Linked DNA regions of Modestobacter italicus. The protein of the gene in region 2 binds, or shares a complex with, the protein of the main gene of each other region. Links are inferred from orthologs where the notes say so. Each region holds a gene or a part of one and is shown on either strand. Other genes may lie near its edges.

Evidence for each region. The genes of interacting proteins can lie anywhere in the genome.
Region 1: the proteins of uvrB (region 2) and pcrA are in contact, whole or in part, in a crystal structure (PDB 7EGT), measured with the Thermus thermophilus proteins. The link is inferred for Modestobacter italicus from one-to-one orthologs. Residues at the interface, in WP_096411307.1 of Thermus thermophilus: Glu23, Leu25, Arg26, Asp27, Gly28, Glu29, Arg30, Phe31, Arg55, Glu326, Asp327, Phe328, Glu379, Ser382, Gln383, His398, Gly400, Arg401; in WP_096412145.1 of Thermus thermophilus: His654, Arg656, Phe657, Gln666, Asp668, Glu669, Lys680, Arg681, Leu682, Ser683, Lys685, Tyr686, Ala687.

What each region holds. Positions count from the first base shown.
Region 1 is NC_017955.1:4,843,825-4,849,359, forward strand. The notes cover bases 1,543-4,555. They hold pcrA (DNA helicase PcrA), read right to left. Parts: upstream 4,189-4,555; coding sequence 1,897-4,188; downstream 1,543-1,896. Other genes in these bases: MODMU_RS22915 (VOC family protein), read left to right, coding at 1,543-1,835; MODMU_RS22925 (chorismate mutase), read left to right, coding at 4,445-4,555. Also shown: MODMU_RS22905 (esterase/lipase family protein), read left to right, coding at 1-189; MODMU_RS22910 (M23 family metallopeptidase), read left to right, coding at 452-1,408; more of MODMU_RS22915, read left to right, coding at 1,440-1,542; more of MODMU_RS22925, read left to right, coding at 4,556-4,723; MODMU_RS22930 (RNA polymerase sigma-70 factor), read left to right, coding at 4,786-5,535. UniProt on the Escherichia coli protein: A helicase with DNA-dependent ATPase activity. Unwinds DNA duplexes with 3'-5' polarity. Translocates on single-stranded DNA with 3'-5' polarity. Initiates unwinding more efficiently from a nicked substrate than double-stranded DNA.
Region 2 is NC_017955.1:3,651,026-3,656,473, reverse strand. Bases 1,537-4,462 are described here. They hold uvrB (excinuclease ABC subunit UvrB), read left to right. Parts: upstream 1,537-1,903; coding sequence 1,904-4,021; downstream 4,022-4,462. Other genes in these bases: MODMU_RS17470 (TerC family protein), read left to right, coding at 4,367-4,462; glgX (glycogen debranching protein GlgX), read right to left, coding at 1,537-1,626. In the rest of the region: more of glgX, read right to left, coding at 1-1,536; more of MODMU_RS17470, read left to right, coding at 4,463-5,448. UniProt on the Escherichia coli protein: The UvrABC repair system catalyzes the recognition and processing of DNA lesions. A damage recognition complex composed of 2 UvrA and 2 UvrB subunits scans DNA for abnormalities.

The sequences.
Region 1 (5,535 bases), 1.2 Mb from region 2 along the record:
CTCGACCAGATGGTGGTGCCCTCGGTCGCCGGCCGGTGCGAGCACCCGGACCTGCGGGCGCGCAACGTGCTGGTCCGCGGGGTCGGGCACATGTCGCTGCCGATCCACCGCGGCGTGCTGGACGAGGTCGCGGTGACCCTCGCCGGGTTGCGCGACGGGTCGACCGATCGGCCGGCCACCGCCGCCTGACCAGCCGAGACGCCTTCCGCGGCGGTTTCTGCGGGTGTCGCTACGCAGCGCAGCCGGGTGCAACACGCGCTGTCAGGTCGTTGAACCCGGCACGGGCCGTCGTTAGCGTCCGAACCACACCGGTGGGATTTCACCTCCCGAGAGTGGTCCCGTCGCGTGGTGCACCTGCCGATCCCATGACCGTCTGGTGCACGTCAGACCCCACGGCTCCCCCCGTGGTGTTGCCCCCGGAAGGTGCCCGTTGTCCCGTCTCCGTGAGCTCGTGGGCCGTACGCGGTCCGAGGACGGCCTCGCCGCCGTCCTCGACGCCGGTCCCGCCAGCACGGAGTTCGTGGCGCCGGACGGCGCCTGGGACTGGGACGCGGCCTGGGCGGCCTCCCAGGTGGACGAGTCCGACGAGCCCGGCGTGGACGGCGACGGCGCCGAGGCCCCGGCCACCGCCGACGTCGCCCCGTCGGCCGGCACCGACTCCCCCGCCGTCGTCCCTGCCCCGCTCGACGAGCCGGCAGAGGAGCTCCGGCCCGCCCGCCGCCGGCCGACCGTCCCGGTGCCCGCGGCGCTGCGCCGCCCGCCGCGCCGGCGTACCCCGATGCTGCTGGCCGCCGCCGTGGTCGGCGCGGTGCTCACCGGCGTCCTGGGTGGGCTGGGCGGGTTCGGCTCGGACGCCGGTTCCCCGCTGGCCTCCGGCCAGGACTACGGCCTGGGCGTCTCCGACTCCAGCTTCTCCGGCGGCGTGGACGACGCCGGCGCCCGCGCGGAGATCAGCCAGGCGGAGGCGCAGGCCCGGCTCAGCGAGATCGCCGCGTCGCGCGCGGCGCGCGAGCCCGACTTCGTGGTCCCCACCGACGGCCGGCTCACCACCTGCTTCTGCCAGCGCTGGGGCACCATGCACTGGGGGCTCGACCTGGCCGCCCCGCTCGGCACCCCGATCTACGCCGCTGCCGACGGCGTCGTGCTGCGGGCCGGCCCGGCGACCGGTTACGGCAACGCCGTCTACATCCAGGACGCCGACGGCAACGTCGAGGTCTACGGCCACATGAAGTACTACAACGTCAGGGCCGGGGACGTCGTCTCGGCCGGCGACCAGATCGCGAAGGTCGGCAACGAGGGACAGTCGACCGGCCCGCACGTGCACTTCCAGATCCACCTCGGCGGGATGAGCGGCAAACCGACCGACCCCGAGGAGTGGCTCGCCGACCGCGGTCTGTCCGTACGCTGATTCACCCGGCTCGCCTCTAGCATCCCCGCGCATGACCGCTCCGACGCCCTACCTGCACCTGCCCGGCACCGCGCGTGAGGCGCTGTCGTTCTACGGCGAGGTGTTCGGGGGCCGCGTGGCAGCGCACTCCTTCGCCGAGTTCGGCCGCCAGGACGGTCCGGCCGACGCGGTCGCGCACGGCTACCTGGTCGACGGACCCGTCGCCCTCTTCGCGGCCGACGTGGCCGGGGACGAGCCGCCCCTCCGGTGCGCCGGGCTGATGTTCTCCCTGCTGGGTGCCGCCGACCCGGCCACCCTGCGCGGCTGGTTCACCGACCTCGCGGCCGGCGGGCGGGTCGTCGAGGACCTGCAGCAGCGCCCGTGGGGCGCCTCCGACGGGCAGGTCGTCGACCGGTTCGGCGTCCACTGGCTCATCGGCTTCGAGTGAAAGGACCCCGCTGCCCCCCACGCCACGCTTCGCGCGGCGCGGGACCCTGCAGCGGGGCCGTTCAGAGCTTGACGAGCGGGGCGTAGCGGAGGACCAACCGCTTGGTGCCGCCGGAGCCGAAGTCGACGGTCGCCTGGGCCTTGTCCCCGATGCCGGTGACCTCGACCACCGTGCCGAGGCCGAAGGCGTCGTGGCTGACCCGGTCGCCGACGTCCACGCTGATGACCGCGCGGTTGCCGGCGCCGCCGCGCAGGCCGCCGGTGGACAGCCCGGTGGCCGCGACCCGCGCCTGCGCCGAGCTCATCGGCGTGGTGTGCGCCGGCTCGGTGCGTGCCCAGTGCACCGCGTCGGTCGGCAGCTCGTCGAGGAAGCGGGACGGCGGGTTGTAGGCCGGCTGCCCCCAGCTGGTGCGGACGGTCGCGCGGGAGAGGAACAGCCGCTTCTGCGCGCGCGTGATCCCGACGTAGGCCAGCCGGCGCTCCTCCTCGAGCTCGCGGGGGTCGCCGAGGGCGCGCAGGTGCGGGAAGACGCCGTCCTCCAGCGCGGTGAGGAAGACGACCGGGAACTCCAGCCCCTTGGCGGTGTGCAGGGTCATCAGCGTGACCACGCCGGCGTCGTCCCCGGTGACCGGGATCTGGTCGGCGTCGGCGACCAGGGAGACCTGCTCCAGGAAGTCGGTGACCGTGCCGCCGGGCGTGCCGGCCTCGAACTCGGCGGCGACCGAGATCAGCTCGTTGAGGTTGTCGACGCGCCCCTCGTCCTGCGGATCGGTGCTCGCCGACAGCTCGGTCAGGTAGCCGGTGCGGTCGAGGATGCTCTCCAGCAGCGCGGCGGGGCCGGACCCGGTCTCGACCAGCTGCTCGAACTCCTCCAGCAGGGCGACGAACTCCTGGATGGCCTTGAGCGACCGGGTGGCCAGCTCGCCGACCTCGGCGGCGCGGCGCAGGGCGCTGGCGAACGGGATCCGCTCCCGGTCGGCGAACCGCTCGACGGCCGACTCGGCGCGCTCGCCGATCCCCCGCTTCGGGGTGTTCAGCACCCGGCGGAGGCTCACCACGTCGGCCGGGTTGGCGACCACCTTCAGGTAGGCCAGCGCGTCCCGGACCTCGCGGCGCTCGTAGAAGCGCACCCCGCCGACGACCTTGTAGGGCATGCCGACGCGGATGAACACCTCCTCGAAGACCCGGGAGGCGTTGTTGGTGCGGTAGAAGATCGCGATGTCCTTGGGCTGGGCCAGCCCCTCGTCGGTCAGCGCGTCGATCTGCTCGGCGACCCAGGCGGCCTCGTCGTGCTCGTTGTCGGCGACGTAGCCCTCGATCAGCTCGCCGTCGCCGGCGTCGGACCACAGGTTCTTCGGCCGGCGCGAGGTGTTGCGGGCGATGACCTGGTTGGCCGCCCGCAGGATGCGCTGGGTGGAGCGGTAGTTCTGCTCCAGGACGATGGTGGTCGCCTCGGGGTAGTCGCGCTCGAACTCGTCGATGTTGCGGATCGTCGCGCCGCGGAAGGCGTAGATCGACTGGTCGGCGTCGCCGACCACGCAGAGCTCGGCCGGGGGCACCGGGCCGCCGGCCGTGCCGACGAGCTCCCGGACCAGCACGTACTGGGCGTGGTTGGTGTCCTGGTACTCGTCGACCAGCACGTGCCGGAAACGGCGGCGGTAGTGCTCGGCCACGTCGGGGAAGGCCTGCAGCAGGTGGACCGTCGTCATGATCAGGTCGTCGAAGTCCATCGCGTGCGCCTCGCGGAGCCGCCGCTGGTAGAGCGTGTAGGCCTCCTTGAGCACCTTCTCCGGCGCCGTCAGCGGGCTGTAGGACTCCTCGTCGACCAGCTCGTTCTTCAGGTTCGACACCTGGTTGGCCAGGCTGCGGCCCGGGTAGCGCTTGGCGTCGAGGTCGAGGTCCCGGGCGACCATCGTCATGAGCCGGACCGAGTCGCCCTGGTCGTAGATGGTGAACGAGCTCTTCATGCCGAGCTTGGCGGCCTCGGCGCGGAGGATCCGGACGCACATCGAGTGGAACGTCGACACCCACATCGCCCGGGCGCGCGGGCCGACGAGGGCCGCGACGCGCTCCTTCATCTCACCGGCGGCCTTGTTGGTGAAGGTGATCGCCAGGATCTCGCCGGGCTGCACCCCTCGGGCGCCCAGCAGGTAGGAGATGCGGTGGGTGAGCACCCGGGTCTTGCCCGACCCGGCGCCGGCCACGATGAGCAGCGGGCTGCCCTCGTGGACCACCGCGTCGCGCTGCGGGCCGTTGAGCCCGGCGAGCATCCGGTCCAGCTCCCGACCGGTCTGGCCGGAGGTGTGCCGGGGGATCGCGGCGGTGCCGGGGAGGGTGCGCTGGGGGCTGCTCATGACCCCGCCACTCTAGGCCGCGGCACCGACAGGTCCGGCGCCCCGCGTGTCGCCTGGGGACGGCGGGGCTGGCCGCCGGCCGACGTGCTGTGGCACACTCCCCGGCGTGCTGCGCAGCCGCGAGTTTTCCTACGGCCACCGGGTCCCGGTGTCCGTGACAGCTGGCTGAGCAGCCACTCCCCACGACGCCCCGGGCCCACGGCCCGGGGCGTTCCTCGTCTCCTGGGTCGCGGGCCTCTCCCCGCCCGGAGGAACCATGAGCACCAGCCCCGCCCCCACGCCCGCCGCCGAGGGCACCGACCCGATCGACGCCCTGCGCTCGGAGATCGACGCCTGCGACGCCCAGATCATCGAGCTGGTGCAGCGCCGGGTCGCCATCTCGCAGCAGATCGGGGCGCTGCGCACCGCCGCCGGCGGCATGCGGCTGTCGCTGTCCCGCGAGCAGCGGGTGCTCTCCCGGTTCCGCGCCGCGCTCGGCCCGGACGGCGCCGCGCTCGGCATGATGCTGCTCCGCCAGGGCCGCGGCCGGCTCTGAGCTGTCACGTCCGGCGGGGCTGCTCCGTCTCCCTGGCACACCCCGTGGAGGAGGAGCCCGTCATGACACCCGAGGCCGCACCGGACGCCGGGCTCCGTGCCTTCGACCAGCACCGGCGGCTGCTGTTCGGCGTGGCCTACCAGATGCTCGGCAGCGTCGCCGACGCCGAGGACGTCGTGCAGGACGCCTGGCTGCGCTGGTCGGCCGCCGACCGCAGCGACGTCGCCGACCCGCGGGCCTACCTGGTCCGGGTCGCCACCCGGCTGGCGCTGGACCGGCTGGGGTCGGCCCGCACCCGCCGGGAGACCTACGTCGGGCCGTGGCTGCCCGAGCCGCTGCTGACCGACGACGCCCGAGGTCCCGAGGAGGCCGCCGAGCTGGGCGAGCAGGTGTCGCTGGCCGTGCTGGTGGTCCTGGAGACGCTCTCCCCGACCGAGCGGGCGGTGTTCGTGCTGCGCGAGGTCTTCGGGATGAGCTGGGCCGAGGTCGCCGGCGTCCTGGACCGGTCCGAGGCGGCCGTCCGGCAGCTGGGGCACCGGGCGCGCGAGCACGTGCAGGCCCGGCGGCCCCGGTTCGACACCGACCGGCGGGCGCAGCGGGAGGTGACCGAGCGGTTCCTGGCCGCCTGCGTGGGCGGGGACGTCGACGCGCTGCTGGCGGTGCTCTCGCCCGGCGTCGTCCTGCTCACCGACGGCGGCGGGCAGGCCAAGGCGGCGCTGCGGCCGATCGTCGGCGCGGACAAGGCCGCCCGGTTCCTGGTCGCCGTCTCGTCGCAGGGGCTCTCCCAGCCGGGGCTGACCGTGCGGCTCGTC
Region 2 (5,448 bases):
CTCGTCGTCCTGGCAGTAGCCGTTGTTGTTGCCGCCCTGGGTGCGCCCGAGCTCGTCGCCGTGCAGCAGCATCGGCACGCCCTGGCTGAGCATCAGCGAGGCGATGAAGTTGCGCCGCTGCTGCGCCCGCAGCGCCAGGATCTCCGGGTCGTCGGTCGGCCCCTCGACGCCGCAGTTCCAGCTGCGGTTGTGGCTCTCGCCGTCGTTGTTGTCCTCGCCGTTGGCCTCGTTGTGCTTCTCGTTGTAGGAGACCAGGTCGTTGAGGGTGAAGCCGTCGTGCGCGGTGACGAAGTTGATGCTCGCCACCGGGCGCCGGCCGGAGTGCTGGTACAGGTCGGCGGAGCCGGAGATGCGGCTGGCGAACTCGCCGATGGTGGCGTCCTCGCCCCGCCAGAAGTCCCGGACCGTGTCCCGGTACTTGCCGTTCCACTCCGTCCACAGCGCCGGGAAGTTGCCGACCTGGTAGCCGCCGTCACCGATGTCCCAGGGCTCGGCGATCAGCTTGACCTGGCTGACGATCGGGTCCTGGTGGCACAGGTCGAAGAACGCCGACAGCCGGTCGACCTCGTGGAACTGGCGGGCCAGCGACGAGGCGAGGTCGAAGCGGAAGCCGTCGACGTGCATCTCGGTCACCCAGTAACGCAGCGAGTCCATGATCAGCTGCAGCGACTGCGGGGTCGCCACGTTCAGCGAGTTCCCGGTGCCGGTGGTGTCCATGTAGTACTGCTTGTCGTCCTCGACCAGGCGGTAGTAGGCCTGGTTGTCGATGCCGCGGAACGACAGCGTCGGGCCCATGTGGTTGCCCTCGGCGGTGTGGTTGTAGACCACGTCGAGGATGACCTCGATGCCCGCCTCGTGCAGGGCGCGGACCATGCCCTTGAACTCCTGGACCTGCTGGCCGTCGGTGTCCTGCGCGTACTCGTTGTGCGGAGCGAAGAAGCCGATCGTGTTGTAGCCCCAGTAGTTGCGCAGGCCCTTCTGCTGCAGGGTGTCGTCCTGCACGAACTGGTGCACCGGCATCAGCTCGATGGCGGTGATCCCCAGGCTCTGCAGGTGCTCGATGACCGCGGGGTGCGCGACGCCGGCGTAGGTGCCGCGCAGCGCCTCCGGCACCCGCGGGTGGGTCATCGTCAGCCCCTTGACGTGGGCCTCGTAGATGACCGTCTTGTTGTACGGCGTCTTCGGCGGGCGGTCCACGCCCCAGTCGAAGTACGGGTTGATGACGACGGACTTCGGCATGTGCGCCGCGGAGTCGTCGTCGTTCTTCTCGCCGTTCTCGAAGCGGTAGCCGAAGACCGACTCGTCCCAGTCGATCTGGCCGTCGATGGCCTTGGCGTACGGGTCGAGGAGCAGCTTGGCCGGGTTGCACCGCAGGCCCTGCGCGGGGTCGTGCGGGCCGTGCACCCGGAAGCCGTAGCGCTGCCCGGGCTGGATGCCGGGGAGGAAGGCGTGCCAGACGTAGGCGTCCATCTCCGGGAGGCGGATGCGCGTCTCGTTGCCGGCCTCGTCGAAGAGGCACAGCTCGACCTTCTCGGCCACCTCGCTGAAGATCGCGAAGTTGGTGCCGGTGCCGTCGTAGGTCGCGCCGAGGGGGTAAGCGGAACCGGGCCACACCTGGGTGGTCATGGGGAAGGTCGTCCTCCTGCTGAGCGCCCCGGCGCAGGCGCGGGGCATGGGTCGTGGCAGCTGAACCGGGGGGTTCGCTGTCGGATGCCCGCAGTCGGGCCTCCGCACACCTGGCATGACCCAGGACACGTGTGCGGGGCCGCTCGTGCGGGCAGCACGTGCCCGGAGTGTGCCAGCCCCGGTCGAACGGCCCGCTGACCTGCACTCCGTCGTCCGCCAGCACCGCGGGACGACGGGAGCTCCCGTTCTGTCGCACCCCCGTCGTACCGTCGACGGCGTGTCCACCTCCACCGACATCCGGCCCACCCGCGGGCGGTTCCAGGTCGTCAGCGAGTTCGAGCCCTCCGGTGACCAGCCGACGGCGATCAAGGCCCTCGCCGAGCGGGTCAACGCGGGGGAGACGGACACCGTGCTGCTGGGTGCCACCGGCACCGGCAAGTCGGCGACCACCGCCTGGCTGATCGAGCAGGTGCAGCGCCCGACGCTGGTCATGGCCCCGAACAAGACCCTCGCCGCCCAGCTGGCCAACGAGTTCAAGGAGCTGATGCCCGACGCCGCCGTCGAGTACTTCGTCTCCTACTACGACTACTACCAGCCCGAGGCCTACGTCCCGCAGACGGACACCTACATCGAGAAGGACTCCTCGATCAACGAGGAGGTCGAGCGGCTCCGGCACTCGGCGACCAACAGCCTGCTCACCCGGCGCGACGTGATCGTCGTCTCGACCGTCTCCTGCATCTACGGCCTGGGCACGCCGCAGGAGTACGTGGAGCGCGCGCTCAAGGTGAAGGTCGGCGAGCAGCGCGAGCGCGACGAGCTGCTGCGCACCCTGGTCACCGAGCAGTACACCCGCAACGACCTGTCGTTCACCCGCGGCACGTTCCGGGTCCGCGGCGACACGATCGAGGTGTTCCCGGTCTACGAGGAGCTCGCCTGCCGGATCGAGATGTTCGGCGACGAGATCGAGCGGCTGTACTACCTGCACCCCCTCACCGGCGAGGTCGTGCGCGAGGTCGACGAGCTGTTCGTCTTCCCGGCCACCCACTACGTCGCCGGCCCGGAGCGGATGGAGCGGGCGATCCAGACCATCGAGGCCGAGCTGGAGCAGCGGCTCGCCGAGCTGGACAAGCAGGGCAAGCTGCTGGAGTCCCAGCGGCTGCGCATGCGCACCACCTACGACATCGAGATGATGCGCCAGGTCGGGTTCTGCTCCGGGATCGAGAACTACTCCCGGCACATCGACGGCCGCGCGCCCGGGTCGGCCGGTGCCTGCCTCATCGACTACTTCCCCGACGACTTCCTGCTCGTCATCGACGAGTCGCACGTGACGGTGCCGCAGATCGGCGGCATGTACGAGGGCGACATGAGCCGCAAGCGCACCCTCGTCGAGCACGGCTTCCGGCTGCCCTCGGCGATGGACAACCGGCCGCTGAAGTGGGAGGAGTTCACCGACCGGATCCACCAGACGGTCTACCTGTCGGCCACGCCGGGGCACTACGAGCTCGGTCGGGTCCAGGGTGACGTGGTGGAGCAGGTCATCCGCCCCACCGGGCTGATCGACCCCGAGGTGGTGGTCAAGCCGACCAAGGGCCAGATCGACGACCTGGTGCACGAGATCCGGCTGCGCACCGAGAAGGACGAGCGGGTCCTGGTCACCACGCTGACCAAGAAGATGTCCGAGGACCTCACCGACTACCTGCTCGAGCTCGGCATCAAGGTCCGCTACCTGCACTCCGAGGTCGACACGCTGCGCCGGGTGGAGCTGCTGCGCGAGCTGCGCCAGGGCGAGTACGACGTGCTCGTCGGCATCAACCTGCTGCGCGAGGGGCTCGACCTGCCCGAGGTGTCGCTGGTGGCGATCCTCGACGCGGACAAGGAGGGCTTCCTCCGCTCCGGGACGTCGCTGATCCAGACGATCGGCCGCGCCGCGCGCAACGTGTCCGGGCAGGTGCACATGTACGCCGACAAGATCACCCCGTCGATGGCGCAGGCGATCGACGAGACCAGCCGCCGGCGCGAGAAGCAGATGGCCTACAACACCGAGCACGGCATCGACCCGACGCCGCTGCGGAAGAAGATCGTCGACATCCTCGACGGCATCTACAAGGCCGCGGAGGACGCCGAGGCCTCGACCGAGCTGCTGGGCGGGTCGGGCCGGCAGCAGTCGCGGGGCAAGTCGCCGGTGCCGGGGCTGTCGTCGAAGAGCAAGGCCAAGGCCGGCTCGATCGACGTGCAGGGCCTGCCGCGCAACGAGCTCGCCGACATGATCACCAACATGAACGAGCAGATGCTGGCGGCCGCCCGCGAGCTGCAGTTCGAGGTCGCCGCCCGCCTGCGCGACGAGCTGAACGAGCTCAAGCGCGAGCTGCGCCAGTTCGACGCCGCCCACGCCTGAGCCGGCGGCCGCCGTGAGCTGACGGTGCGCGCCCAGGCCGGGTCCCGACCCCGGGAACCCGGCCTGCGCGCACACCGCTGCGGGCTGCCGGACCGGTCAGGCGAAATGTGCGTCCGCTGGGAACCCGCACCACCGGTTGAGCGTTCACCCTCATGACGAACCGCGTCAGGTCCGGCGATGACGCCTGGGCAGGAGCGGTTCGACGTGGAGGGGAGTATCCCGCCGCGGCACCGTCGTCAACACGAGGTCCCATGACCTCCGGCGCTGCCGGCCGACCTGACCAGGTCGGTGGGAGAGACCTCCGGGCACTGACGCACCCGCCAGTAGCACCGGAGGAACACACGCATGGACGTCCCCTTCTGGATCTGGGCGATCACGATCGCCGCGATCGTCGGGATGCTGGTCTTCGACTTCGTCGGCCACGTCCGGACCCCGCACGCACCCTCGCTGCGCGAGGCGGCCACCTGGTCGGCGGTCTACATCGGCATCGCCGTCGTCTTCGGGCTGCTGGTGCTGTGGTTCGGCGGCGCAACCCCGGGCGGTGAGTACTTCGCCGGCTACATCACCGAGAAGAGCCTCTCGGTGGACAACCTCTTCGTCTTCGTCCTCATCATGGCCAGCTTCGGCGTGCCGAGGATCGCCCAGCAGAAGGTGCTGCTCTTCGGCATCACCTTCGCCCTGGTGCTGCGCACGATCTTCATCCTGGTCGGCGCCGCGGCCATCGAGAACTTCAGCTGGGTCTTCTACCTCTTCGGCGCCATCCTCATCTACACCGCCTGGGTGCAGGCCCGCAGCGGTGGCCACGGCGGCGAGGAGGAGTACCAGGAGAACGCCGTCCTGCGGCTGGTGCGCAAGGTCGTCCCGACGACCGAGGAGCACCACGACGACAAGATGACGGTGAAGCTGCAGGGCAAGCGGTACATCACCCCGCTGGCCATCGCGCTGATCGCCATCGGCACCGCCGACATCATCTTCGCCGTCGACTCGATCCCGGCGATCTTCGGCCTCACCCAGGACACCTACCTGGTCTTCGCCGCCAACGCGTTCTCCCTGCTGGGTCTCCGGCAGCTGTTCTTCCTCATCGACGGGCTGCTCGACCGGCTGGTCTACCTCGCCTACGGCCTCGCGGTGATCCTCGCCTTCATCGGCGCCAAGCTCGTCATCCACGCGCTGCACACCAACGAGCTGTCCTGGGTCAACGGCGGCGAGCACATCACCGTCATCCCGGAGATCCCGACCTGGCTGTCGCTGGCGGTCATCCTGGTGACCCTGGTGGTGACGACGCTGACCAGCCTCCGGCACGACCGGAAGGTGCGCGAGCGCCGTCAGGCCCGGGACGCCGCCCGCCCGGTGGAGGCCGGCACGGCTGCCGGCACGGGCACGAACTCGGACACCTACACCGGCACGGACGACGACGCCGACCCGGT